4 regions of the Actinomadura sp. NPDC047616 genome follow, and region 1 is predicted to be linked to each of the others. Evidence: predicted binding sites of a transcription regulator. Region 1 holds the regulator's gene; each other region holds the start of a gene.
What was found. The regulator LexA, encoded in region 1, represses DNA repair genes until DNA is damaged. The targets are predictions, from matches to a motif close to TCGAACANNTGTTCGA.

Region 1 (7,012 bases):
TCCCGCCGGGCCCTGTCCAGGAATAACCCCGCCCGCCGGCCGTTTGCTCCCGGCCGCGGGCGCTCTCAACAGTCGTGAAGCCCGCCCCTCACAGGGGCCGGCCAGGCTCCCCCGAGGAACCGGCCTTGGTACGCAGTGACTCGATCTCTCTGGCGAAGTCGTCCAGCGTCTCGAAACCCCGGTACACCGAGGCGAACCGCAGGTAGGCGACCTCGTCGAGCTCGCCGAGCGGGCCGAGGATGGCCAGTCCGATCTCGTGCGAGGGGATCTCTGCCACCCCCGTCGCCCGGATCGCCTCCTCCACCCGCTGCCCGAGCTTGGCCAGCGCGTCCTCGTCGACGGGACGGCCCTGGCAGGCGCGGCGCACGCCGGCGATGATCTTCTCCCGGGAGAACGGCTCGGTGACGCCGCTGCGCTTGGCCACCATGAGGAGCACGTTCTCCTGTGTGGTGAACCGCTTGCCGCATTCCGGGCACGACCGGCGGCGCCGGATGGCCGATCCGTCGTCGGTGGAGCGGCTGTCGATCACCTTGGTGTCAGGGTTGCGGCAGAACGGGCAGTGCACGCGTTCCCTCCTCCCCTGACAGATCAAGCCACACGAGAAATCGTCCCCCACAAGACACAACTTGTGGCTAATGACACCCGTGTAACTACTAGATGTTGTGGTCAACCGTAGGACGCCCGGAGGGGCAACGCAACCTGGATCACGACCCCCGTCAGTAGACCCTCGTCACACCGGGCCCACCGACCCCGTCTCGGCGTGTCGCTTCCACCGGACCCCAAGAACCCCCACAAACCACCCAAACCCCCTTTGCCGTAAGGCTTCTCGCGTCCCCCGCCGAAGCCTTCGGACGGGAGGTCGCCTCGCACGGTGAGGCCAACCCACAAGTCCCCAAAAATCGCCACATCACTACAGCCGGCCCGCCGCGATGGGTGACGGCGGGCCGGGAGCGACCGTACTCCAGCGGAGCGGGTGCGAGCGGCGGATACGGATGGATGGAGGCGACCGCGAAGGCGGTGCACCAACGCGCACGGCGGCGGCAGATCTGGCCGTGCCCAGCGTGACGCCGCGCGAGGCGGGCCGACGCCCTGGCCCAGACCCGGCGGGCGGCGGCTGCCATGGCCGTGACCGCGCGCACTACGCCGCCCGGGTCTGGGCAGCAGCGGCTCGGCCCCTTTGGCTGGTGGGGCCGAGCCATTGGTGTTCGCCTCGCGCCCCGTCGGCAGAGCAGGGCGTACCGCTCCGGCTTGGTGGGGAGAGTGAGGCGGCTGCCGCCGCAAGAGCGCGACAGCTGTTACGGCGTGAATGCGGGGGTTAGTCGTTGGCGGGGAGGCGCAGGCGCTGGCCCGGGCGGACGATTGTGGTGGACAGGTTGTTGAGATCCATGATGCGGCGGACCAGCAGGTGGGTGTCGTCGCGGGGGCGTTCGCGCCGGGCGATCGTCCACAGGGAGTCGCCGTTGCCGACGACGACCGTCTTGCCCGGGCGCACGCCCGGGTCGGACGCGTCGGGGCCGCCGGCGCCCGCGCGGGCCGTCGCGGTCAGCCACAACGCGACCAGGAGCGGCACCGCCAGCAGGCCGATCATCACGATGCGGCCGCGCCGCGTCAGCCGCAGATCGTCCCACGCGCCCTCCGCCGGAGCCCCCAGGGGCGGCGGTGCGTGCTGGATGTGTGTGGTGAGGGCCGGAGCTTCGGCCGTTATGCAGTGTGGGTGGAGCGAACCCGCCATCTCGGTCCCCTTCGTGACCGACAGCCGATCTTCGAATGCATATTCGATCGAACGTCTGTACGATGTTGTACCGCAGCCCCCCGAGAAACGCGAGTACATTCTTCGAACAATTGTTTGATCATTGCAGCCGGACGCGATAACGTTCGGCAAGGAGTGACGGAGCGAGCGTCGGGAGGCGACGAGCGATGACCAAGGTCCGGGAGCTGCCCGACGGCCCCATGGACGAGGCGGGCCTGACCCAGCGGCAGCGCATGGTGCTGGAGGTGATCCGCGACTCGGTGCAGCGTCGCGGCTACCCGCCCTCGATGCGCGAGATCGGCGAGGCCGTCGGCCTGACCAGCACCTCCAGCGTGTCGCACCAGCTGCGCGCGCTGCAGCGCAAGGGATACCTGCGCCGCGACCCCAACCGGCCGCGCGCCGTCGAGGTGCGGGTCCCGGGCGCCACGCCGGTGCGCACCGACACCGAGAACTTCGACGCGCCCGGCGCCGGCCAGGACACCGCGCCGCGTCCCGCCCCCGCCTACGTGCCGCTGGTAGGACGGATCGCCGCCGGTGGGCCGATCCTGGCCGAGGAGGCCGTCGAGGACGTGTTCACCCTGCCCAAGCAGCTCGTCGGCGAGGGCACCCACTTCCTGCTGAAGGTCACCGGCGACTCGATGATCGACGCGGCGATCGCCGACGGCGACTGGGTCGTGGTGCGCCAGCAGCCGGTGGCCGAGCAGGGCGACATCGTCGCCGCGATGATCGACGGCGAGGCCACCGTCAAGACCTTCAAGCGCCGCGACGGTCACATCTGGCTGGTCCCCCAGAACCCGGCCTACGAGCCGATCCCCGGCGACGAGGCGTCCATCCTGGGCCGCGTCGTCGCCGTCCTGCGCAAGATGTGACGTCCCGGCCCGGCGCGGCCAGGTCACTCCCGCGCGCCCGTCACCGGCCCCCAGGGCGGTGGCGGGCGTTCGCATGCGCCCCGCGCTGTGCGCAGGAGGCGTCATCTCGACAACCGCGTGCGGACGCACTCGTCTCCACCCATTCCAGTTCCAGCTCGTCCACGAGCGCCGCTCGGCGCCCGCGCCCAGGCGCGCCTGCCAGGCCAGGCCGAGACACGGCCGCGGCGGTGGTTCTCCGCTCGCGGCCGTCAGGCTCGGATTCGGGCCCGCCGGTGCCTGGACCGCGGGCTGCGCGGCCGATGCGCCGCGTCAGCCGGGCGGCTCTCCCGGGGCGCGGACGCGGGACGGGCCGACGCCGGCCAGTCCCGCCAGGGCCGGATGGACCCGGCCCACATCGACTGTAATGATCTCGTACTCGGCCACGCCCGCGCAGACGAACGGGTCATTCTCGGCGATCTTTTCGATCTCGGCGCGGTCGGTCCCGCGCGCGATGATCGCGCCGCCGTGCTCGGACGGCACCGTCTGGCCCGAGGCCAGGAACGTGCCCGCCCGGTGGTGGCGTTCCAGGTACGCCACGTGGGCGGGCACGTGCGGCTCGACCTCGTCCTCGGTGCCGCGGTAGCGCAGCAGCAGGAGGTGCAGCGTGCTCATTTGGCGGGCACGATGTTCACGATCTTGGGCGGACGGACGATGACGCGCTGGATCCGTGCGCCGGCCAGAGCCTCGTTGACCTTGGCGGAGGCCAGCGCCAGCCGCTCCAGCTCGTCCTCGGCGATGTCGGGCGGCACCTCCAGGCGGTCGCGGACCTTGCCCGCGACCTGGACCACGCAGGTCACCGACTCGCGCACCAGCAGGGACGGGTCGGCCGCCGGCCAGCCCGCGGTCGCCACCGACGGCTCGCGGCCCAGCCGCTCCCACGCCTCCTCGGCGGTGTAGGGGGCGAACAGCGACAACAGCACCGCGATCGTCTCGGCGGCCTCCCGGACGGCCGGGTCGGCGGGGCCGGGGCCCTCGTCGATGGCGCGGCGGGTGGCGCTGACCAGCGTCATCAGCCGGGCGATCGCCACGTTGTAGCGGTGCTGCTCGATCAGCGTCGTGGCCTCGTCGATGGTGCGGTGGGTGACGCGCCGCAGGTCGACCGAGCCGGCCGCGGGGTCGGTGCCGGGTGCGGACGTCACGTCGGTGGCGATGCGGTGCACGCGCGTCAGGAACTTGGCCATGCCGGGCTGCGACACGTCGGCCCAGTCGATGTCGTCCTCGGGCGGCCCGGAGAACAGCATCGCCAGGCGCACCACGTCGACGCCCCACTGCTCGATCTGCTCGCCCAGGTCGACCATGTTGCCCAGCGACTTGGACATCGCCTTGCCGTTCAGGATCACCTGGCCCTGGTTGACCAGGCGGGTGAACGGCTCGGTGAAGTCGATCATGCCCAGGTCGTACAGCACCTTGGTGAAGAACCGGCTGTACAGCAGGTGCAGGATGGCGTGCTCGACGCCGCCGGTGTACTGGTCGACCGGCATCCACTTGCGGACCTGCTCGACGTCGAACGGCCCGTCCTCGTACGTCGGCGAGCAGTACCGGAAGTAGTACCAGGACGAGTCGACGAAGGTGTCCATGGTGTCGCTGTCGCGCTTGGCCGCGCCGCCGCACTTGGGGCACTCGACGTTGACCCAGTTCTCGGCGGCGGCCAGCGGCGAGGTGCCCTTGGGCCTCAGGTCGGCGCCGCGCAGGTCGTCGGGCAGCCGCACCGGCAGCTGGTCGTCCGGCACCGGGACCTCGCCGCAGGACGGGCAGTGCACGATCGGGATCGGGCAGCCCCAGAACCGCTGCCGGGACACCAGCCAGTCGCGCAGCCGGAAGTTGACCGCGGCCTTGCCCAGGCCCTTCTCCTCCAGGATCTCGATGATCCGGGTGATCGCGTCGGCCTTGTTCAGCCCGTCGATGGGGCCGGAGTTGACGATGCGCCCGTCGCCCGTGGTGGCCACGCCGGTCTCGGCCGGGTCGGGCTGGCCGGTCTCGACCACCACGCGCACCGGCAGCCCGAACTTCAGCGCGAAGTCCAGGTCGCGCTGGTCGTGCGCGGGAACGGCCATGATCGCGCCGTGGCCGTACTCGGCCAGCACGTAGTCGGACGCCCAGATCGGGATGCGCTCGCCGTTGACCGGGTTGATCGCGTACCGGCCCAGGAACACGCCGGTCTTCTCGCGCTCGGTGGACAGCCGCTCGATCTCGCTCTCGTGGGAGACCTGCTCGCGGTAGGCCTCGAACGCGGCGCGCTGCTCGGGGGCGCAGATCTCCTCGGCCAGCTCGGCGTCGGCGGCCACCACCATGAAGGTGGCCCCGTGCAGGGTGTCGGGGCGGGTGGTGTAGACGGTGACCGGCTGGTCGCGACCCTCGATGACGAAGTCGACGTCGGCGCCGGTGGAGCGGCCGATCCAGTTGCGCTGCATCAGCAGCACCCGGTCGGGCCACTTGCCCTCCAGGGCGGCCATGTCGTCCAGCAGCCGGTCCGCGTAATCGGTGATCTTGAAGTACCACTGGGTCAGCACGCGCCGCTCGACCAGCGTGCCGCAGCGCTCGCAGTGGCCGCCGATGACCTGCTCGTTGGCCAGCACGGTCTGGTCCTTGGGACACCAGTTGACCCGGCCGCCGCGCCGGTAGGCCAGCCCGCGCTCGTAGAAGCGCAGGAACAGCCACTGCGTCCACCGGTAGTACTCGGGGTCGGAGGTGTGCAACCGCCGCGACCAGTCGAAGGACGGGGCGTACCGCCGGAACGACGCCTCCTGGGTCGCGATGTTGTCGTAGGTCCACCGCACCGGGTCCGCGTTGTGCTTGATCGCGGCGTTCTCGGCGGGCAGGCCGAAGGAGTCCCAGCCCATGGGGTGCAGGACGTTGTAGCCGCGCTGCGTCCAGTAGCGGGCGGCCACGTCGCCGATGGCGTAGGCCTCGGCGTGCCCCATGTGCAGGTCGCCCGAGGGGTAGGGGAACATGTCCAGCGCGTAGCGGCGCTCGCGGCCGTCGTCCTCCTCGACCACCTTGAACGGGTCGAGCTCCGCCCAGCGGGCCTGCCACTTCTGCTGAATGGCCCGGGGGTCGTACCCGTCGTTCAGGGAGGCGGGCCCCCCTGAACCTCCCTGCGTGGCGCGGGAGGTGTCGTCGCTGCTCACGGTCGCTACTCCACTGGTCCTCTTGGTACCGAACGGCTCTGGCTGCGGGGCCTCGGCTGGTGCGCTGCCGGTTCCGGGAGACGATCCCCGGCCCCCGGCGGCCCCGCCGAAGGACAAACACGAAACGACCCCTCGCCAATGGAGGGGTCGCCGCGCCGACTGGTTCGTCCGTCAGCGCGGCCGGCTGAGAAGCAGCCTTCCTGTCCGCATATACCAAGACTAGCGCAGAAGCAAGGCGGGGCGGGGACGCACCCGGACACACGTCCCGGGGGAGGCGCGTGGCCGGAAGGCCCGGGCGCGGCGGAATTGGGTCTTGACGGCGCGGCGGCGGCCGCTAATCTCGGAAATCGATAGGAAGGTTTCCTATTAGAAGCCGCGCCGGTCTCCCACCCCCGCCAGGAGGAACGCGCATGCCCCGCAAGAGCTCCCTCGCCGTCGCCGCGGCCGTCGCCGTCGGCCTGCCCCTGGTCAGCGCCGCGCCCGCGTTCGCGCACGGCTACACCACCTCCCCCGTGAGCCGTGCCCTGCACTGCAAGCAGGGCACCGTCCAGAACTGCGGCCCCATCCAGTGGGAGCCGCAGAGCGTCGAGGGCCCCAAGGGCTTCCCCCAGTCCGGGCCCGCGGACGGCATGATCTGCGCCGGCGGCGACAGCCGCTGGGCACCGCTGGACGACCCGCGCGGCGGCCAGTGGCCCGCCACGCAGGTCAGGTCCGGCCAGTCGTTCACCTTCAGCTGGAACCTCACCGCCGCGCACGCCACCACCTCGTTCCGCTACTTCATCACCCGCAACGGCTGGAACCCGACCCAGCGGCTCACCCGGTCCGCCCTGGACCCGGCGCCGTTCCTGCAGCAGAACTACGGCGGCAAGCAGCCCCCGTCGAACGTGTCGCACACCGGCACCCTGCCCGCCAAGTCCGGCCGCCACGTCATCCTGGCCGTCTGGGACATCGCCGACACGGGCAACGCCTTCTACCAGTGCGCCGACGTCAACTTCGGCTGATCCGACCGGCCTCCTCCCCGCGGCGGCCTGCCGTCCCCTCCCCGGCAGGCCGCCGCCGCGCACCCGCCGGCCCGGTTGGATAACCGCCCGGTCACATTTGCCGGGGCGCGCGAAAAGGGCTCGTCACAGGGGTGCGCGGACGGGGCGCCATCCAGCAGGATGGGCGCAACCGTTCGTAGACTCGCCGGTAACAACCGCTCGGTGACGCCCCGCGCTGAGGAGTGC
Region 2 (7,012 bases), on a different contig from region 1:
CCCGCCGCACCGAGTCGGGGTCGCGGGCCACGACCGCGACGCCGTCACCGGTCAGGACGATGGGCCGCTGGATCAGCACCGGGTTGGCGACCATCACCTCGATCCAGCGCGCGCGGTCGCGTTCCATGTTCTTCAGGTCCAGCTCCTTGGCGACGGGCTCGTTCAGCCGTGCCACGTCCCACGGCTCGGCGCCGATACGGGTGAGCACCGCGTCGAGCTCCTCGGCGGTCGGCGGATCGTCCAGGTAACGGCGCTCGGTGTAGGAGACCCCCGCCTCGTCCAGCGCGGCCTTGGCGGCCCTGCTCTTGGAGCAGCGCGGGTTGTGCCAGATCTCGGTCGTCATTCGTCCACTCCCACGTCGGCGGGGTCGCCCCCGGTGATGCGCACCAGCTCCTCGTACGAGGTCGGGAAGACGGTGTGGGGATGCCCGCCCGCCGCCCACACCACGTCGTGCTTGTCCAGCCACACGTCCACGAGCGTACGGATCGGGGCGGGGTGCCCGAGCGGAGCGACACCCCCGATCGGCTGACCCGTCGCCTGCCGGACGAACTCCGGCGTGGCCCGCCTGACCTTGCGCGCCCCCACCAGCGCGGCCACCCGGCCTGTGTCGACCCGGTGGGCGCCGCTCGTCAGCACCAGCAGCGGGGCGCCGTCGGCGTCGAAGACGAGGCTGTTGGCGATCGCGCCGACCGCGCAGCCGAGCTGCTCGGCGGCGGCCTGGGCGGTGGGGGCGGGTTCGGGCAGCTCGACGATCTCGCCGGTCGCGCCCCGCTCCCGCAGGGCCTTTGCCACCCGTTCGGCGTTCGCATGCATGGCAGCACTCTAGAGTGTCGAGAACTGTACCTTGGGTGCATTTGCCCAGGAAGGGAGGTATGCGGATGCGTGCACGGATGGCAGCCGTACTGGCCGGCGCGGTGGTCGCGACCGGCTTCACGACCCAGGCGGCGACGGCCGCCGAAGGCGCCACCACCCCCACCGTCGAGCAGGCGGCCGCGCCCGCCCAGCGTCCCACGCTGAAGCTCGGGTCCAAGGGCGACGCCGTACGGCAGCTGCAGACCCGCCTCAAGCAACTCCACTACGACCCGGGGACCGCCGACGGCCGCTTCGGGACGTCCACCCAGATGGCGGTGTGGGCCTTCCAGAAGGTCAACCGCCTCGCGGTCAACGGCACCGTCGACGCCGGCGTCTGGAAGGCGCTGGACGCCCCCAGGCAGCCCCAGCCGCTGACCAAGCGGCGTGAGGCCGACCGTGTCGACGTCGACCTGACGCGCCAGTACCTCGTCGTCTACAAGGACGGCAGGCTGCGGCTGATCTCGCATGTCTCGGCGGGGTCCGGCGAGCGCTTCTGCACCACCGACCCCAAGACCAAGAAGGAGCACTGCCGCCACGCCGTCACCCCGACCGGCGACTACCGCACGCAGCGCCGCATCGACGGCTGGCGCGTCGCGCCGCTGGGCCGGCTCTACAACCCGATCTACTTCAACGGCGGCATCGCCTTCCACGGCGCGCCGAGCGTGCCGGACCACCCGGCCTCGCACGGCTGCGTGCGGCTGCCCATGCACATCGCCGAGTACTTCCCGAAGATCGTCGCCAACGGGGTCGCCGTCCACGTGCGCCGTCCGGCCTAGCCCGCGACTGTCGGACCCGCCTGCTCTACTGGCCCTGACCAGGGCGATCGTCGCCGTGTTCGAACACGTTGACGAATCGTCATGGGGACGGTTTACTGTGAATGCGTCGAACTTATGTTCGACGTGGTACGGGACTCGCGGACCGTGCCAGGGCTACGGGGCGCGGCCCCCTGCTCGCCGGCCCGACGGCCGGTGTCGCCGGGGTCCGCGGTGTTCACGGGGGCACGTCCCCCGGAACCCCCGCCCGTCCCCGCCGGATCAGCGCGCGATCCGGCGGGACGGACGGCCGGGCGGAGCGAGGGGAAGCGCTCCGCCCGGCCGGCCAGGCCGGCCCGAGCCGGAAGGAGACAGGCCATGTCCGTCACGAAGACCACGCGGGGCGCCCACTCCGCTGTTCACTCTTCCGCCCAGTTCGGCGACCTGCCCCGCCCACGTCCACGCCCGCTTCCTGCCCCACGCCCGGCCCACACGGCCACCGGGCAGCTGCAGGCCGCCCGCATGGGCCTGGCCGAGGCGGCCGAGGCCACCTCGCCCGCCGTGCGCTACGTGTGCGCCCACCTGGCCGCGCTGCGCGCCGCCGCCGCGGTGCTGGCCTCCAAGGAGCCCGTGGAGACCCACCGCCGCGGCCGTCCGCGCAGCGTGTGGGTGCTGCTCCCCGAGGCCGAGCCCGCCCTGCGCGAGTGGGCCGCCTTCTTCGCCGCCGGCGCCGACAAGCGCGCCGCCGCCGAGGCGGGCCTGCCCCGCGCCGTGACCGCGCGTGAGGCCGACGAACTCCTGCACGACGCCGAGGTGTTCGTCTCCCTGGTGGAGGAGACCCTGGGCATCCCCAGCCAGCCCACCCTCCCCATCCCCGACTCCCGCGCCAGCTGACCCAAGCCCGGAGCACGCAACACCTCACCACCCCACGACCTGCTCCGTCACCCCCCACCCTCGACCAGACACCCACCCAGAAGACGCTCCCAAAGCCACCGCCCGGGTGAGCTACGGCCGACTTCGCCGCAGCCCTGTCCTCGGTGCCCAGCCGGGGGAGGCCCCGCAGACCTCCGACCGGGCCCAGTCGGCCCGCTCGCCGTCCCGCGGTCGGCCCCGCCACAGCCCCGTGTGCGGTGTCCCACGGGGCGACGCCCGGACCCCCATCTCGAGGCGGTCATCCTCCCCTGGTCTGGCCGCCTCGCCCGCCGGGGCCGCCGTTCCCCTCCCTGGACCAACGGCGGCCCCGGCCCCCTCGGACGCCCGGTGCGACATCCCCGCACATCCAGCCCACCACCGCGCCGCCTGCTGCCAATCCCTGCTACCTGCCACGCTTCCCCCCGCGCCCCCCGATGGGCGCACGCTCAAACGGCGGCCCGGGCCCCACGCTCGGATGCCTGGTGGGGGGCGGTGCTGCTGGCGGCGGGGCTGGCCGCGCTGACCCTGGGCGCGGAACTGCTCGTCGTCGCGGCGGTGCCCGCGGCGCACACGGGGGTGGCCACCGGTGTGAACACGCTGCTCCGCACCGTAGGGGCGTCGCTGGGGACGCAGGTGAGCGCCGTGATCGTCACGGCGTCGGTGCCGGACGGCGGACGGTTCCCCGCCGAGTGGGGCTTCGCGCTCGGCTTCGCCGTCAGCGCGGTCGCCATGGCGGGCGTGCTCGCCGTCGCCGCGGCGGCGCCGCGCCGGTGGTGACGCGCCGGTGGTGACGCGCCGGTGGTGACGCGCCGGTGGTGACGCGCCGGTGGTGATGCGGCGGGCGATGCCGTCCGGGGCCTGGCACGCGAGGCGAGGGGCTCGTCTCGCAGACCAGGCCCCGGACGCCGGGTCGAGGGGCTCCCGGTCAGGTGGTCAGAACGCCTCCACGGCGCGCCGGGCCTCCGGGTCGAGAACGCCCCAGCCGATCAGTTCCTCGGTCAGTTCGGACGGCGACTTGTCGTAGATCACCGCCAGCGACCGCAGATCCTCCTGCCGGATGGACAGGACCTTTCCGTTGTAGTCGCCCCGCTGGCTCTGGATCGTCGCGGCGTAGCGGGCGAGGGGACCGGCCTTGTCCTTCGGAAGCTGCTGCAGACGCTCGAGATCGATCACGAGCTTCGGTGTAGGCCCGAGCGGGCTCGGCGCGGCTCCGCCGGGCAGCAACTCGGAAACCGGCACGCCGTAGAAATCGGCGAGCTCGGCCAGCTTCTGAACGGTGACGGCGCGGTCGCCCCGCTCGTACGAACCCACGACGACGGCCTTCCAGCGGCCGCGGGACTTCTCCTCCACGCCGTGCAGGGACAGGCCCTGCTGGGTGCGGATGGCGCGTAGGCGCGCCCCAAGAGCCTTAGCGTATTCAGACGGCATGTGCGGTCCCCCAGGCTCACTTTCGTCGTCGTTGTCGGGCCCCCGGAACGCGCTCCTTCGTGCCCGGGGGGAAGCCCGGACCCGGAGGCTGCACCGCCCCAAGGGTCCGTCTCCAGCGATGGTTACGGACAGTGACGGTAAAACGGGGACGGCCCTAGGTCAAGCTGATTGGAAAAAAGCGGTCGAATCCGCAGGTCTCGATCCGGACCGTCCGGATCGGGCCGGCCCGTCGCGCGCACCGGTCACGTCCGGCGCCCGATCCGTACATTCCCCGAATGTGACCGCTCTCACCAGGCAAGACGCCCGGTATCCCCGGTACGGGGCAGAGCGGGGGGACTGCTACGGTGATACGGACGAGCGTCCTTTAAGGCCCGTCCCGTGAGGCGGGAAAGGAGGTTTCAGTGGTGAATGCTGCCCCCCGGCGGGAGGAGCCGGCGGAGGCGCGCGTGGCGGACGGTGACCCCCGGCCCACCGATCCCGGAAAGGACTCCGGGCACAAGGCCGTTCTGGAGGGTCCCGACATCCGGCGTGCGCTCACCCGCATCGCACACGAGATCCTGGAGCGCACCAAGGGCGGCGACGACGTCGTCCTGCTGGGCATCCAGACCCGCGGCGTGACGCTGGCGCGCCGCCTGGCCGAGCTGCTGGAGCGCGTGGAGGGCCGCCCGGTCCCGCGCGGTTCGCTGGACGCCACGATGTACCGCGACGACCTGCGGATGAAGCCCGCCCGCGCGCTGAACCGCACCGAGCTGCCCGCCGGCGGCGTCGACGACCGCATCGTGGTGCTGGTGGACGACGTGCTGTTCTCCGGCCGCACCGTCCGCGCCGCGCTGGACGCCCTGGGCGACCTGGGCCGCCCGCGCGCCGTGCAGCTGGCCGTACTCGTCGACCGAGGCCACCGGCAGCTGCCGATCCGCGCCGACTACGTGGGCAAGAACCTGCCCACCTCCATGCGGGAGACCGTCAAGGTCATGCTCGCCGAGAACGACGGGCGCGACGCGGTGCTGCTGGGCCCGGCCGACGGGCGTCCGCGCGCGGCCGAGGGGAGGCACGGCTGATGCGACACCTGATCTCGGCGGCCGACCTGAGCAAGGACGACGCGCTGCTCGTGCTGGACACGGCCGAGGAGCTGGCCCGGGTCGCCGACCAGTCCATCAAGAAGCTGCCGACGCTGCGCGGCCGCACCGTGGTGAACCTGTTCTTCGAGGACTCCACCCGCACCCGCATCTCGTTCGAGGCGGCCGCCAAGCGGCTGTCCGCCGACGTGATCAACTTCTCGGCCAAGGGGTCGAGCGTGTCCAAGGGGGAGAGCCTCAAGGACACCGCCCTGACGCTGGAGGCCATGGGCGCCGACTGCGTGGTCATCCGGCACGGCGCGTCCGGCGCCCCGTACCGGCTGGCCAACTGGGTGCACGGCAGCGTCGTCAACGCCGGCGACGGCACGCACGAGCACCCCACCCAGGCGCTGCTGGACGCGTTCACCATGCGCCGCCGCCTGGGCAACCTGGAGGGCCGCCGCGTCACGATCGTCGGCGACGTGCTGCACAGCCGTGTGGCACGCTCCAACGTGCTGCTGCTGGGCACCCTCGGCGCCGACGTCACGCTGGTCGCGCCGCCCACGCTGCTGCCGGTCGCGGTCGACACCTGGCCGTGCTCGGTGTCCTACGACCTGGACGCGGTGCTGCCCAAGAGCGACGTGGTGATGATGCTGCGGGTGCAGCGCGAGCGCATGAACGCCGCGTACTTCCCCAGCGTCCGCGAGTACAGCCGCCGCTACGGCCTGGACGCCGAACGGCTCGCACGGCTGTCCGACGACGCCATCGTCATGCATCCCGGCCCGATGAACCGCGGCGTGGAGATCGCCGCCGAGGTGGCCGACTCCCCCCGTTCCACCATCGTCGAGCAGGTCGCCAACGGCGTCAGCGCCCGCATGGCCGTGCTGTACCTGCTGCTCGGCGGTTCCGAGCCCGCCATCGGCAAGGAGGTCGTCGCAAGGTGAGCGTCACCTATCTCATCAAGGACGCGCGGATCCTGGGCGGCGACCCCGCCGACATCCTCGTCCGCGACGGCGTGATCGCCGAGATCGGGCGGGGGCTGGACGCGGCGGGCGCCCAGGTCGTGCGGGCCGACGGCCTGATCGCGCTGCCCGGCCTGGTCGACCTGCACACCCACCTGCGGGAACCGGGACGCGAGGACGCCGAGACCGTCGAGTCCGGCACCAAGGCTGCGGCGATGGGCGGGTACACCGCCGTGCACGCGATGGCCAACACCGACCCCGTCGCCGACACCGCGGGCGTGGTCGAGCAGGTGTGGCGCCTGGGCCGCGAGGCCGGATACTGCGACGTGCAGCCGGTCGGCGCGGTCACCCGGGGCATCGCCGGGGAGCAGCTGGCCGAGCTGGGCGCCATGGCCGACTCGGCCGCCCAGGTGCGGGTGTTCTCCGACGACGGGCACTGCGTGTCCGACGCGGTGATCATGCGGCGGGCGCTGGAGTACGTCAAGGCGTTCGACGGCGTGATCGCCCAGCACGCCCAGGAGCCGCGGCTGACCGAGGGCGCCCAGATGAACGAGGGCGAGGTGTCGGCCCGGCTCGGCCTGCCCGGCTGGCCCGCGGTGGCCGAGGAGGCGATCATCGCCCGGGACGTGCTGCTGGCCGAGCACGTGGGCTCGCGGGTGCACGTGTGCCACGTGTCCACCGCCGGGTCGGTGGAGATCATCCGGTGGGCCAAGAGCCGCGGCTGCCGGGTCACCGCCGAGGTCACCCCGCACCACCTGCTGCTCGACGACACCCGCGCCGAGACCTACGACCCCATCTACAAGGTGAACCCGCCGCTGCGCACCGCCGACGACGTCACCGCGCTGCGGCACGCGCTGGCCGACGGCACCATCGACTGCGTGGCCACCGACCACGCCCCGCACCCGGTGGAGGCCAAGGAGACCGAGTGGGCCGAGGCCGCCATGGGCATGATCGGCCTGGAGACCGCGCTGCCGGTCGTCCAGGAGGCCATGGTCGACACCGGACTGCTCGACTGGGCCGGGGTGGCCGACCGGATGGCGTTCCGCCCCGC
Region 3 (7,012 bases), on a different contig from region 1:
TCCGAGCATGACCTCAGTCTTGAGTCAACCGGCGAATCCCGGCAAAGGGTTTTCCACGCCTACGGGGGCATGCAGACAGCCCTTTCCCTCGAAGCGGCCCGGTGCGTGATCTTGCACTGGGATGATCTCTGCGTGGCTGATGTGATCACGGCGTCGGAGCCGTCCTGGATACCCCGGCTCGGATGCACGCTCGCCGTGCCGCGGCCGCCGACCGCTACGGCCAGGTGCTGTACGCCCAGGCCGAGGAACTGGCCGACCTGCGCCGGGGCAGCTGCTGTGCGATACGCGTTGCCCGCCACCGCCGTCATCAACCAGCTGACCGCCACCCTGCCCGGCGGCGCTCCCGCCGACTGGGACGTGGAAGCAGCGCCGGCTCCCGCATTGGCGGCCGAACCCGCCCGCGTCACCGCCTGGCCGTGGCTCCCGCCGGTCCCCACCACCGGCGTCACCGCGATCGACACCGACCTCGCGCATCACCACGCCAAGGCCCGCGGTGTCACCGCCAAACGCTCCTCACGCCGCCGCGCCGCACCGGCCGAGCCGATCCCTTCCTCCGCGCCCCCACAGCTGGACCCCGCCGTCGACCGACTGGTCAGCTAGGCCAGGGCGCCCACTGATCTTCTGCAGAACGGGGCGCCGGCCCGGCTGCTGCGTGGTTGAGCCAGCGGCCCGTTGACCGTGGTCGCCTGGATCCGGTACCAGCGGCTGCGGCGCCGCCGCGGCCTGACCGACCCCGTCTGGCCGCCCGCCCGGAGGGGACGGCGGCAGCGGCTGCATCGCGCAGTTGGGACGCCGTCTGCATGTCGTCTTCTGGCTGGTCGGGGTTGTTGACGAGGTGGCCCTCCAAGATCCGTCCCCGTCCTCTGGTGGATGACCGGGTTCTCCCAGAGGGCGAGCGGGGATTCGGCTCACGAGTTCCATCTCGACCTGGAGGGTCGGGAGCTTCCTGCACCTCTAATGTGTGGGGCAGCCCTTACACGTGTGTCAGCCCCACCTCCTCGGCTGATACCGAGCGCCTTGCCGACTCGCGCACACGGCGCTGGGCACCACCCGCATCCCGCACCCGCAGCACCTGCGCGCCGCGTGGCCTGCGCGGAGCACCGGAGCCCGGTGCTCCTAACTGCTCGTTGTCTCCTGACAGCACGCGGCGTCGACGTGCCGACGTCCGCTGTCATTTTCTTGATCAGAGGTCCACAAAACGCCCGACCCAGCCGACGAACCGTTCGCCGAGCTCCGCGTGCGCGACCCGCACCAGGTCGTTGGGGTCGTCGGGTGGGGTGAGGCTGAAGTGCTGCTCCAGCCAGGAGAGGTATGTCCGGTGCCCCTGACCGCCGCTCTCGCGGTGGTGGCCTTCATACTCGCCGAAGTCGGCCCCGCCCCAGTCGACTGAGATCGGCCGGTCGCACGCGAGTTGCCGCAGAAGATCCCGCAGATTGAGAGCGGTGAGGTGAATGCCGCCCTCGTCTCCGAACACGGCGATCGGCAGGCTCGCCAGATCGGTGCGGTGGTCGATCCGCCAGAGCGCGTACAGCGAACCGGAGCTGTTGGCATAGGCGAACGGCAGAAAGCCTTCCAGGAATTCGGGGGCGTCCGACCACCCGTCGTGCCGGGGCTCGCCGAACTCGATCAGCTCGAACCCATCGGAGATGAACTCGCCGTCGAGCCGTTGTTGGAGCTCCATGAGCAGGTTCAGCTCTGGTACCGGCGAATACGCGACGTTCAAGGAGCCACTCCCTCAGCAGGGGTGCATGACCACCAACGAACGCTACAGGGCTCCGCCCCATCCGGCCGCAGCTTCCAACTGTCCAAGGGTCTTCTCGCTTATGGCGGGCCGTCTTGTGGGCGAGAGGACTGTGGTGCGGGTAGCGGGAGCGCCAGACCGGTCTTGATGGTGTCGAAGGCGACCAGGGTCTCGTAACGCCTGATGTTGTCGTCGGCCTTGAACAGGCGGTCGCCGAGGCGGCCGCATTCGCGCATGCTCCGCGCGGCCAGGACGACCACGTAGTCCCATGGTCCTGCGACCCGGTAGCACTGCTGGACCTGCGGGTCCGCGCGCATCCGTTCGGAGAAGGCGCGGTGGTGCTCGAAGGACTCCTGGTCGAGGGTCACCAGGACCGTGGCCAGGACGGTGGGGCCGAGGCGGTGCGGGTCGAGGACGGCGACCTGCCTGGTGACGAGCCCGTCCTTGCGGTAGCGGGCGATCCGCCGCTGGACGGCGCTCGGTGACAGCCCGATCTGTTCCCCGAGGTCGTGCAGAGTGCGTCCGGCGTCGTGCTGGAGCAGGTCCAGCAGCAGGGCGTCGATCTCGTCCAGGCGGGGTGGCGGTGCTTCGGGCATGCAAGATTATTGCGTCGCGGCGCGATATTCTCAATCGCTTCGATCGGGAGTTCGAATAACGTCGGCCGGGTCGGCAAACCGCTGAGGAAAGGCGACAGGCATGGACCTGGACGTGGCGCGGATCGAGCAGGCCACGCGAGTGATCGATCCGGTGTTCCTCAACACCCCGCAATACCTCGACGAGCAGTTGTGCCGGGCGCTGGGCGGCCGCACGGTGACGGTGAAGCTGGAGACGGCCAACCCGGTGCGCAGCTTCAAGGGCCGGGGCGCCGATCTGATGCTGAGCGCACTCGCCCCCGGCACGCCGGTGGTATGCGCCAGCTCGGGCAACTTCGGGCAGGCCGTCGCCTACGCGGGACGGGCCCGCGGGATGCCGGTCGAGGTGTTCGTGCCCGAGACGGTCAACCCCGCCAAGCGGGAGCGGATGGAGACCCTCGGCGCCCGGGTCGTCGAGGCCGGGGCGGACGGTTCGTCGGCACGCAAGGCCGCAGCCGCCCACGCCCAACGCCATCCTGACCGCGTCTACCTGCAGGACGGTCTGCAGGCGGCGATCGCCGAGGGCGCCGGAACGATCGGACTCGAATTGACCCGCCACGCAGGTGAGCCGAGCTTCGACGCCGTCGTGCTCCCGGTCGGCGACGGTGCGCTGATCAACGGCGTGGGGCGCTGGATGAAGGAGCACGCTCCCGGCACCCGGATCGTGGGGGTCAACGCCGAAGGCGCCCCCTCGATGCTGGAGAGCCTGCGCGCGGGCCGCGCGGTCCGCCTCGACCGCGCTCGCACGTTCGCCGACGGGATCGCGGTGCGCGGTCCGCTGGAGGCTTCGGTGCGGCGGGCCCGCGTCCTGGTGGACGAGATCGTCCTGGTGACCGACGAGGCCATCGCCGCCGCCATGGAAGTGGCGGCGCGCACGCTCGGAATCGTCCTGGAACCGGCGGGGGCGGCGGGCCTGGCGGCGATCGCCGAGGGTGCGGTCGCCGGCGACCGATTGGCGACAGTGCTGACCGGCGCAAACCCGCGTCCCGAACAGGTCAGGGAGCTGGCGGCCCGGCTCACGTGCCCCGCGCGAACGTCGAGTTCCGCCGGACGCACGACCTTCTGAACAACAGGGAGAAGACATGAGCGCGACCACTGCTGTGAAGCGGCCGCCGGAGCCGGACTTCTCGGCGATCACACGACCGAGGAACTGATCGCCTACCGCGCTGCGGAGAACGGCTGACGCGCGTCCGGCGCGGCACGGTCTCGACGTCGCGGAACGCCTGCTCGACGGGGCGCCCATCGCGCCCATTCGCGGCGCCGACGCGGTCAACTATGGCTGGAACGAACTGAACACGGCCTACTGCGACAGGCTCGACATTCCGAACACCGGACTGCCCTATCACCTCACCTAGTCCGCGCCAGGCCCCCGATCTACGGTGGGCCCGCCGCCGCGCAAGCGGACTGGTGACCTGGCATGACCTGGTCTGCGGGTCGGCGGTGGACCGTCCGGCGGTCGCCAGGCGGGCAAGGCGGCCGATGCGGCGTTCCCTTGGTCGCGTGCGAGCCGAGCAGAGGGGCGCGCCGGCGTCGGTGCCCGGTCTGTCAGCGGACGCCTCTTGGGCGGTACTGGATGCTGATTCGAGGGCCGGAGTCCTTGGCGCTCTTGGGGATGCTGTGCTCCCAGGTGCGCTGGCAACTGCCGCCCATGACGATCAGGTCGCCGTGGCCCAGGTCGTAGCGGAGGGCGGAGCCGCCGGAACGGGGGCGCAGCAGGAGGGAACGGGGCGCGCCGACGGAGACGATGGCGACCATCGTGTCTTCCGTGCTGCCGCGGCCGATGGTGTCGCCGTGCCACGCCACGCTGTCGCGGCCGTCGCGGTAGAGGCAGAGACCGGCGGTGCGGAAAGGCTCGCCGAGTTCCTCGGCATAGTGGGCGTTGAGGGCCCGCTTGGCCTGGTCGAGGAGCGGGTCGGGGAGTTCGGCGTCCTCGTCGTAGAAGGCGAGAAGGCGGGGGACGTCCACCACGCGGTCGTACATGTGGCGGCGCTCGGCCCGCCAGGGGACCGCGGTGAGCAGGCGTTCGAAGAGCGCGTCGGCGCCGGCGATCCAGTTGGGACGCAGGTCGATCCAGGCCCCATGGGTGAGCGGGACGCGCCGGACCGAATGTCCGAGTTCGCGCGGGCCCGCCTCGTCCCAGGAGTCGAAGATCGAACCTTGGAGGGCGCTCTCCATGCGCTCATGCTACCCACCTGGTCAAACACATGTTCGAGGGCCTGGGAGTCCCTATCGGCCCGTGAGTCCGAGCCCCGAGCTCGGGGCTGAGCGGTGTTCCACGCATGCGGCGTCTCGATGAATGCCGCAACATCATCGTCCAGCGAAGGGTGATCCCGTCGGTGCCACCGCGTCATCGTTCCTGAGCAGCCCGGTCGCGGTCAGGTGACTCGGGTGGCCGACGTGCGTGGGGGGCCGCTTCCGGCCATGTAAGGTTTTTCGGCCGTCTATTCGATTACGGTGCCGGTGTGGGTGCTTCGGGAGCGGACGCGTACCGCAACGACGGGGTGGGAACCGCTGTCGCCTTGGTCAATGCGGTCACCGCCCGCGGCGCCCACGCCTCTGACGAAGGGCTGCGGGAGATTCTGCTGGCCTTCAAGTACGCGGCCGCGGAGCTGTCGGCGCCGGAGGCATCGACGTTGCGTCGCTGGGCCCGGGACCTGCGGCCGGTTTTCGAGGCCGAGGACGTGACGGCGGCGGTCGCCCTGCTCAATGGGTTGCTGGCCGCCGTCCCCATGCAGCCGCACATCTCCGACCACGGTCTGGGGCCGCACATGCACTACGCGGTGTCCGGTGCCGCGTTGCCCGACCGGCTCCGGGCGCACACCGCGATGGGGCTGGCGACCCTGGTGTGCGAGTACGGCGTCGACCGGCTCGGTGTCTGCGCACTGGACGATTGCGACCGGGTGTACGCCGACCTGAACAGGGGACGGCGGCGCCGCTACTGCTCGCGGGCCTGTCTCAACCGCGGCGGCGTCGCCGCCTTCCGTGCCCGGCGGCGGACGCCCGGGCCGTAGACCGCGCTGGAGGACCATGAGCCGTGCCGCCCGCCGCAACCTGTGCACGCTCGCACTGACACTGCTGCTGCTCAAGTCGACCTGGTTCTCGGCCTCCGCCGTGATTCCCCAGTTGCGCGCCGAATGGGGGTTGTCGGCGGGCGCGGCCGGCTGGCTGACCATCTGCGTGCAGTGGGGTTTCGTGGCCGGAGCGCTGGTGTCGGCGGCGACGAGCCTGCCGGACCGGATGGCTCCCGTCCGGCTGATCTTCGTCAGTGCTCTGGGCGCGGCCGCGGCCAACGCGGCGTTGCTGGCCGCCGACGGTGTCGTCGTGGCGAGCATGGTGCGCTTCGCGACCGGGTTCTTCATCGCGGGCGTGTACCCGCCGGCGCTCAAGCTCGTCGCCACCTGGTACCGGACCGGCCTGGGCGCGGCCATGGGGCTGCTGGTCGGCGCGCTCACCGTCAGCTCCGGGGCGCCGCATCTGGTCAACGGCCTGGGCGGGTTGGACTGGCACACCGTCATCTGGGCGACCTCGGTGCTCACCGCGCTCGGTGGGACGATCGTGGTGGTCGCCGTCCGCGAAGGCCCGTACCCCTTCCCGCGCGCCCGTCTGGAGTCGCGCCTCGTCGGACGGCTGCTGGCCGACCGCGGCACCCGGCTGGCGGTGGTGGGCTACCTGTGCCACATGTGGGAGCTGTACGCGATGTGGTCGTGGTTCCTGCTGTTCTACTCGGCGGCGCTGCGGCCGCGCGGTCTGGACGACTCGGCGCTGGCCGCCTACGTCACCTTCGCGGTCTTCGTGGCCGGCGGGGCGGGCAACTACGTCGGCGGTGTCCTCGGCGACCGCTTCGGCCGTGAACGCGCGGCGATCTGGATGATGGCCGGGTCCGCGGCCTGCGCGATGTTGATCGGTTCGCTGCTGCACGCGCCGCCCTGGGTGCTGGCGCTGGCGGGGCTGCTGTGGGGTTTCACGGTGGTCGCCGACTCTCCGCAGTTCTCGGCGCTGGTCACCGAGCTGGCCGACCAGCGGCTCGTCGGCAGCGCGCTGACGGTGCAGATGGCCTGCGGGTTCACCCTCACCGGCGTGACGATCTGGTTGGTGCCGGCGGCGGCGGACGCGGTCGGGTGGCAGTGGGCGTTCACCGTGCTGGCGCCGGGGCCGCTGTGCGGGATCGTCGCGATGCGGCTGCTGACACGTCACCGCGGCGCGCCGCCACCGCCGCCGGGACGCGGGGCGGCGGGCGTCGGCACGTGAGGATGTGGGCGTTCAGTCGGCCGCGGCGCGGATCTGCAGCTTGCGGCCGATGCCGTCGCGGAAGGCGTTGAGGGCCTCGGGGTAGCGGTCCAGGGCGAACCGGTCGCTGATCATGATGTCGGGGTCGATGACGCCGCGGCCCATCAGGTCCACGGCGCGGCCGAAGCTGTGCAGGACGGCCATGCTGCCGACGATGGTGATCTCGTCGTTGTAGACGCGGAACGGGGAGAAGCGGGCGGTGGCGTCGGCGGGCGCGACGCCGAACTGCTGGAACGTGCCACCGCGGCGCACGCGGGTCAGGCCGTCCTCGATGGCGGCGACCACGCCGGTGCAGTCGATGACGACCTCCCAGCCCTGCGGGCGGTCGAACTCGTCGGCCGAGGCGGCCACC
Region 4 (7,012 bases), on a different contig from region 1:
ACCGGTTCTCGATCCTCCTGTGCGTCGCGGACGCGTCGCCGCTGCCCGGCGCCGACCACGCCCGGTCAGGATTATCTGCGCAGACAAGCATTTCACTATGTGCTCTGCCTGTGCAGTCAAGCTTCGCTGCTTCTGTACGACGGGCGGGGCAGTAGTGTTCGGCGTATGGCGACCTTGCGGTTGAGCGAGCTCGAGGACGAGGCCTGGCGGGGGTTCCTGTACGCACACGATCGGATCTGGCGTGAGATCGAGGCCGGTCTTGCACCGCTGGGCGTGAGCATGGCCGAGTACAGTGTCCTGGCCTTGCTCGGCGAGGCCGGTCGCGACGGCATGCGCATGTCCGAACTCGCCAAGCGCCGCCTGATGTCCACGGGCGGCTTCACCCGGCTCGCCGACCGGCTGGAGCGCCGTGGGCTGATCGAGCGGCGGCGGTCGGCCGAGGACGGCCGCGGTTTCGAGGCGGTCCTGACCCGAGAGGGGCGGGCACTCCTGCGCAAGGCCTGGAAGCAGCACCACGGCGACCTCCGGAGGCTCTTCTTCGACCGGCTCGACGAGGACGATCTGCGCCAGCTGACCACCATCTGGACACGGCTCGCCCCTGAGGACGAAGACGCCACGTCGTCAACACCCTGACTTGTCGTCGACGAGGGCAAGCAGAATGGCTGACCGGCAGAGGCGGTCACCACTACCACCGTGCCGGGTTCGGCTGCGCGAACGCGGTCTTTGACAACCACCCGTCCTGCCCGCCGCCGGGCCGGGGTGCCGGTTACTTGGCGGCTAGGGCGCGGCCGGTGCGGCGGACGGCGTCGCGGGCCTCGGCGGGTCGCTGGACGGCGAGGTCGGTCCGGGGCTGGGTTGACGCCGACGACTGTCCGCGTCCGACGACGGTCCCAAAGGAAGGCGAGGACGCGCCGCAGGTAGGGAGTGGAGTGGTCCAAGCCCTTGCGGGGGCCCGTAGCCGCCGCCGCGGACGGTGACCAGCACGGTGGGCATTTCTTCCAGGAAGCTCTGGGCGGCCTATCCGGCCGCCACCGTAACGAAGTCGATCCAGGTCTTGACGTGCTGCGAGACGCCGTAGTTGTAGAGCAGGACGGCGTCGGCGTCGCCCAGTTCCGCCGGCCCGGGCCAGGGGGCCGGGGGAGCGGTCTCGGACCTGTGCGGCTCCGGAAGCCCAGCACCCCCCTCTACCGGCGACCTTGCGGCCCATCCGCACGATGAGCCCGCCCGGATGAGCTGTTTCGCGACGTCCGGCACGACTTGCGCGAGCGGGTGTTTCTGGCGGCTGCTGTACGAGACCGCCGCGCGTGCCGATGAGATGTTCTCGCTGAACATGGAGAACCCGGATCTGGAGTTCCGGCGCGACCAGCAGAGTGATCGAGTACGTGCCCTGGCAGACCGGCACCGCCCGGCTGCAATCCCGCCTCACCGCCGGAGGCACTAGCGGGCTGCCGTTCCTCACCCGACCGCCGCTCGCACCAGCGGCCCCCGCGCCCCCGCGCCGCCCAACGTTTGCCCGCACACCGGCCGCGCTCCGAGCGCCTGTTCACGACCGCCTCTTCCGCCATCGATCCGCACCGTGCCAACTGGACGCTGCACAAGCTGCGCCACGGCGCATTCACCCACCTGACCGCCGCCGTACGCACCGCTCCTCACCTGCAGGCCAAGGCCCACGCCCCACCTGGACAGCCTCGCCTCCTACGTCCGTCTCGGCGGGGAAATCTCGATGCCGGATCGGTTAATCCGACGCCGAGGGGATCTTGGTGCGGGAGGGGTGACTTTCATGGACGGGCCGGTGGCCGCAGAGCCGGCGGCGATCGACGCGTCGGGCGCCCCGCCTGACCATCCTCGGCCGCGCCCGGGATCACAGGACGGTTCGCATCGTCACCGACACCCGGCGGCCACGTGGCATGCGTCCGTCCGGCCCCGGGTCGCTTTTGCGCGCGGGGATCGCGTGCCGCCAGGTGAACCGTGCCGGGCCGGTCATCACGCACAGGCTGCCGGGCACGAGCCGCACCGGTACGCGCGTCCCCTCCTCGGGGTGGGTGAACTCCATGACGCACGCCGATAGCAGGCTGACCGAGGCGACGGCCGGACCGAAGCACGGCACGCAGTCGACGTGGGCGCTGATGCCCTGCCCAGGGAGGTACTCGTTCACGATCACCTGGTCGGGCGGGCGGTCGAAGTGGCCCTCCTCATGCAGCCGTTCGGCCAGCAACACCGCCCAGGCGGGGAGCGGCGGGGCGGAGGCGCCGCCCACGCCGCGACGTCCGTAGTCATAGCGGTGCCCGTAGTGCTGTACGCGCCGCCGCAGCTGCGACGACCAGGGAGCCGTGTCGATGTCCTGGGATAGCCGCCGTTGGGCGGCGTCGTCCAGCCAGCCGGGCACGCAGAGAAGACCTGGAACCACATTCGAAAACCTATTCGATCAGGGCTGGGTCGTCCAAGCGGATCACGCCCTGTTCGGCCGGGTGGTTGTACATCTGCAGGAACGACACCGAGCAAATCTGGGGAAGCGGTCAGCCCGGTCGCCGATGCTGGGATCACCGCGCGCACGACGTCCCCGCCGAGCCCGGCCAGGGACTCTCCCGCGGCCCGTTGTCCTGGTTGTCAACCAGCCGAGACGCTCAGTAGCGCACCGGGGCCCAAGACGACATCGATGGCGCATCGAGCCACACCTGATGCCGCCCGTCAGGCACGACCGTCATACTGAAGCGGGTGACGCCCGGTCGGCCGTGGCCCAGCCAAGTCCGGTACGCAGCGGCGACCTCGTTTCGCGAATGGGCTCGTACTCAGGCGGGGGCCAGGCCACGACGGCCACCACTAGCCAACAAGCAGTCAGGATGTCGACACTGGTGCGGCATCGCTGGCACCGATCCGCACGGCAACGGCGACGTTCAGCTCCGCGACCTTGACCGGGGGCCGTTCCGGTGTTCCAGGTGGCCAGACCTGGCAGCAGACGACCGCGACGCGGGGAAGCGCGACGTGAGGACAGGCTGAGCAACTTGCACCCGGTGCGGCCTGATTCACGTCTGGACTGAATCCAGCGCCACCGGGGGTGCGGGCGCATGGACGTCAGGACGGAGCTTCGGCCAATACCGCGTGGTTGCCAGTTGTCGGCTTCGGCGAGTTCGAACAGGCGTTGTCGTCCGGAGGGAGGTCGGCTGTACGCGCGGCGACCAGTGCATCACCCCGGCGGCTGTTCGCTCTCCCTGCGCGCGGTCGACTCTGGCCAGTAGGCGAACGAACCGAACCACGGCCAGGGCTACCCTTCGGGGTCTTCGTGCTGCACCCAGGCCAGCCACTCGGCCGTGCTGTCGAGCCAGTAGTGCGCCCAGCCGCGCCGCCAGGTGTTGGCGACGCGGGTCCGACACGGGGTGGTGTGGCCGGATGCGGTCGTCGCGGTGAGGGGGAGGGGCGCCTTCTTGGCTGGGGGGCTGACCTGCGTGCTGTCCCCATCCGCGGACACGTGTTCGTGGTGTTGCTGGGCGGGGCGCTGGGAAGCAAGTCACTTCCGTCTGTGACTGCCAGCGATAGTCGGCGAATCCCTGATGGCGCCACGCGGTGCGGGTGGGCGCTTGTCACCACCACTTTGTCCTGGTGGAAAAGTCGCTATGATCTTCCGGATATCGACGCATCCCGGGGAGCGGTCACAGTGCAACCCCCTCAGCCGCCGCATGGTGGCCATCCACCCGGCTACGGATCCCCGGCCGGCCCACCCGGACCCCCGATGCCGCCCGGACAGCCGGGATGGGGGCCGCCCGGCCCGCGGCCGCCGAACAACAACCCGGCCGTCGTCATCATCGTGGTCGTCGGGGCTTTCCTGCTGCTGATCGGAGGCGGGGCCGTCCTGTGGTTGCTGGTCGGGTCCGATGGCTCGCCAGGCACACCGGCGGCCGCGAGGTCCACGCTGCGCGGCCTCCCGACTCCGCCGACCTACAGCCCCCCGACGTTCAGTCCGCCGACTTATAGTCCGCCGACCTACAGTCCGCCCAGTTCGGCGCCGTCCACCCCGGACCGCACGTACGCACCGGCACCGCAGAACTACGGAGCCATCGCCGTGGCGCCTAACGGCGCCGTCGGCAAAGCGTGGGACTACGATTCCGCGGCCGCCGCGAGACGGCGGGCGCTAAACGAGTGCCCCAGTTCCGGCTGCAAGGTCCTCACGACCTTCGTCAACGGTTGCGGCGCGGTCGCATACAACTCGAGAACCAACAAGTACTGGGGCGGCAGCGGCGCCACACGGGCCGCGGCCCAGAGGGACGCGATATCCAACGCGGGCGGCGGCCGCTGGATCACCTGGGTCTGCACCACGCGGTAGTGAAGAGCCAGCACGCGCGCCCGTCGTCCAGGATTACCCGCCCGTGATGTCGACCTCGCCATCTTCACGGTATGGGTGATGAGCCTCGTGCTGGCCGCGGTGCGACCGACGTTCCCGCTGCTGGTCCGGGGCACTGTCAGCCACTCCCCGGTCGCCTGGGGCCTGGCGTTCGGCGGCGTCTCGGTGACCTGCAGACGCGGATGCACAAGGCGGCGCCGTGACGCCCTCCGGTTCAGCGGCCGGTGATGCGATGGACCAGACCTTCGGTGTACTCCTTGGTGAACTGGCTCGCGGAACCGGTGATCTCGATCTCCCCGCCGGTGATGGGCGAGGTGACGGCCGGAGCGGACAGCACCCGGCCCTCGGCGATGATGGCGATCCTGTTGGCGGGCGGCTGCGCCTGGGCGGCCTTCGTCGTCATCGTGGCGAACGTCTGGGCGTCCTGCCGGATGAGCGAGATGGCCACGACGTGACTCGTACGGCCACGCGCGGCGTCAGGCGGCCGGACGCGGATGTCGGCGACCCGGCCGATCGTCATGCCGGACCCGACCTGGAGGCATTCGACGGAGGACAGGTCCGGTAGCAGGCCCGGCTTGCACGGGCCGGGCTCGGACTTCTGGACGGCGAGAAACCGCACCGGCCGACTCAGCACCGTGGGCCCGCCCGTATCAGGGTCTTCCTGGTCGCGCAGCACCCGAAATGTCACCAGCGCGGCCACGGCGACCACGGCGATCACGAACACCAGTCCCAGCAGCAGATGCGGCAGGAGCCAACTTCTGTTCGGCGGCGGACCGCCGGGCGCCGGTTGGTAGGGCCCATGGGGCAAAGGGTCGCTCATCACGCGGCCCAGTATGGACGTGGCGCTTCATCCGTGCCATGCCGTGTGACCGGGGGAGCGCTCGGGACGGCCGTTATCGTTCGCCGCGTCAGGCGCCCGGCAAACGGCAGCGATTTCCCTGTGCCACCCCAGGACTGGTTGAGTGCGGACTCAACCAGGGTCGACGCGTCTGCACCGTGACGTCAGGGCGACGTGCGTGCCTCGCCAAGCTGGACTCGCGTGCAAGGTGGTCTACGGCTAGCGCAGGGTCTGGTGACCTGAGGATTGGGGTGCTTCCCCGGTGACGCGTCGGCCTGACGCGTGCGTCGGCTTGTCCGGCTGGGTGCCGGAAGCGGCCCTCGAGCGTACTGCGGATACCTGGTAAGGCCCTGGTCAGGCCGAGCCGGTCCACCATTCATCCGTTGTTAAGCGCAGGTCGGGACGCTTCCGGGTGACCAAGATCCTTTCAGTCACATGGAGCCCGACCACATGCGTCACGCCCCACGATTGTTGTTCCGCTCGGGCCTCGCCCGGAGACGGAAACGCGCCACCCTGGCCCTGGGGACCATCGCCGGACTGGTCATGTCCCTCGCGGCGACCCCGGCGGCCGGCGCGGCCACGTCGGCCGCCGGGGCGCCGGTGCCGGTGCAGCTGCTGTCGATCACCGACCTGCACGGCTACTTCGGTGACTACACCACCACCGTGCCCGGAGCGCGGGCCGGGGAACCCGCCCAGCAGGTCGGCGGCGGCGCGTACCTGACCACCCATCTCAAGCGGCTCCGCGCCGGAAAGCGGAACTCGATCCTCTTCTCCGCCGGCGACGACTTCACCGGGTGGCCGAACGAGACCGGCTGGTTCTGGAACGAGCCGACCATCGAGTACCTGAACTCGATCGGGCTGGACTTCTCGACGGTCGGCAACCACGAGATGGACCGGGGCTATCCGTTCCTGCGCCACATGATCGACGGCACCTGCGAGGGGCGCCCCGACGACGACCTGTGCTTCACCGATTCGACCGGGCGCCGGTTCCGGGGCGCGAACTTCGACTACCACTCCGGCAACCTCGTCGACGAGCACTCGGGCAAGCCGAAACTGCCGCCGTACCGCGTGGAGTACGTCGACGACGGGCGCGGCGGCCGGATCCCGGTCGGCTTCGTGTTCGCGACCACCAAGCTCCTCTCCGAGGAGCAGATGTCGTACACCCCGAAGGGCTTCGATTTCCTCGACGAGGCCGACACGGTCAACAAGTACGCCGCGGTCCTGCGCCGGCAGGGCGTCCGGGCCATCGTGGCGGTCATACACGAGGGCTTCTCCCAGAAGTCCGGTGCCGGCTACGACGAGTGCGTCAGCCCGTCCGGTCCCGTGGTGGACTTCAACGCCCGGATCAGCCCGGACGTCGACGCGATCGTCACCGGGCACTGGCACGCGCTGGTCAACTGCATGCTCCCCGATCCGGCCGGCACGCCCCGGCCGGTGGTCGAGGCGGCCAACCACGGCCGGTTGATCAACGAGATCAACCTCCAGCTCGACCCGAGGACGGGTGAGGTGCTGCGCGACCGGACCACGTCGGTCAACCACGCCAACACCAAGGACGTGACGCCCGACCCGGAGACGTCGCGCATCGCGGAGTACTGGAAGAAGCGCTCGGTGGAACGGGGCAACACCCCGGTGGCGAAGGTGACCGCCGATCTCACCCGGGCGCCCGGAGACGCCGCCGAGTCGACCATGTACAACGCGACCGCCGACGCGTTCCTCTGGGCGGCGAACAAGGACGGGCGGGCCGACCTGGCGGTCGCGATGCCGGGCATCCTCCGGAACGACATCCGGTACGCGGCCAACCCGGCCAACCCGGCCGACGCTCCCGGCCGGGTGCTCTT

Region 2: ABZ801_RS06870 (SAV_6107 family HEPN domain-containing protein) is a predicted target of LexA. The motif match lies at 1,735-1,750, and genes of this name have one in related genera.
Region 3: ABZ801_RS34105 (alpha-ketoglutarate-dependent dioxygenase AlkB) is a predicted target of LexA. The motif match lies at 4,570-4,585, and genes of this name have one in related genera.
Region 4: ABZ801_RS36065 (alpha-ketoglutarate-dependent dioxygenase AlkB) is a predicted target of LexA. The motif match lies at 2,410-2,425, and genes of this name have one in related genera.

The regions. Positions count from the first base shown of each region.
Region 1 is NZ_JBEYTB010000009.1:49,423-56,434, reverse strand. Features, by position in the region: gene nrdR (transcriptional regulator NrdR) at 89-565, opposite strand; gene ABZ801_RS21970 (LysM peptidoglycan-binding domain-containing protein) at 1,316-1,732, opposite strand; gene lexA (transcriptional repressor LexA) at 1,918-2,619, shown strand; gene ABZ801_RS21960 (YciI family protein) at 2,929-3,270, opposite strand; gene leuS (leucine--tRNA ligase) at 3,267-5,729, opposite strand; gene ABZ801_RS21950 (lytic polysaccharide monooxygenase) at 6,197-6,787, shown strand.
Region 2 is NZ_JBEYTB010000002.1:573,968-580,979, reverse strand. Features, by position in the region: gene ABZ801_RS06885 (arsenate reductase family protein) at 1-343, opposite strand, end outside; gene ABZ801_RS06880 (YbaK/EbsC family protein) at 340-813, opposite strand; gene ABZ801_RS06875 (L,D-transpeptidase family protein) at 879-1,628, shown strand; gene ABZ801_RS06870 (SAV_6107 family HEPN domain-containing protein) at 1,983-2,498, shown strand; gene ABZ801_RS06865 (hypothetical protein) at 3,009-3,293, shown strand; gene ABZ801_RS06860 (transcriptional regulator) at 3,450-3,944, opposite strand; gene pyrR (bifunctional pyr operon transcriptional regulator/uracil phosphoribosyltransferase PyrR) at 4,391-5,002, shown strand; gene ABZ801_RS06850 (aspartate carbamoyltransferase catalytic subunit) at 5,002-5,943, shown strand; gene ABZ801_RS06845 (dihydroorotase) at 5,940-7,012, shown strand, end outside.
Region 3 is NZ_JBEYTB010000018.1:113,675-120,686, reverse strand. Features, by position in the region: gene ABZ801_RS34130 (HEAT repeat domain-containing protein) at 1-9, opposite strand, end outside; gene ABZ801_RS34125 (hypothetical protein) at 277-600, shown strand; gene ABZ801_RS34120 (hypothetical protein) at 1,184-1,723, opposite strand; gene ABZ801_RS34115 (Lrp/AsnC family transcriptional regulator) at 1,822-2,337, opposite strand; gene ABZ801_RS34110 (pyridoxal-phosphate dependent enzyme) at 2,438-3,439, shown strand; gene ABZ801_RS34105 (alpha-ketoglutarate-dependent dioxygenase AlkB) at 3,919-4,548, opposite strand; gene ABZ801_RS34100 (CGNR zinc finger domain-containing protein) at 4,836-5,384, shown strand; gene ABZ801_RS34095 (MFS transporter) at 5,401-6,621, shown strand; gene ABZ801_RS34090 (zinc-dependent alcohol dehydrogenase family protein) at 6,634-7,012, opposite strand, start outside.
Region 4 is NZ_JBEYTB010000020.1:122,751-129,762, forward strand. Features, by position in the region: gene ABZ801_RS36055 (MarR family transcriptional regulator) at 166-633, shown strand; gene ABZ801_RS36060 (hypothetical protein) at 1,018-1,332, opposite strand; gene ABZ801_RS36065 (alpha-ketoglutarate-dependent dioxygenase AlkB) at 1,862-2,407, opposite strand; gene ABZ801_RS36070 (hypothetical protein) at 3,263-3,466, opposite strand; gene ABZ801_RS36075 (DUF4189 domain-containing protein) at 3,728-4,318, shown strand; gene ABZ801_RS36080 (hypothetical protein) at 4,551-5,156, opposite strand; gene ABZ801_RS36085 (bifunctional metallophosphatase/5'-nucleotidase) at 5,718-7,012, shown strand, end outside.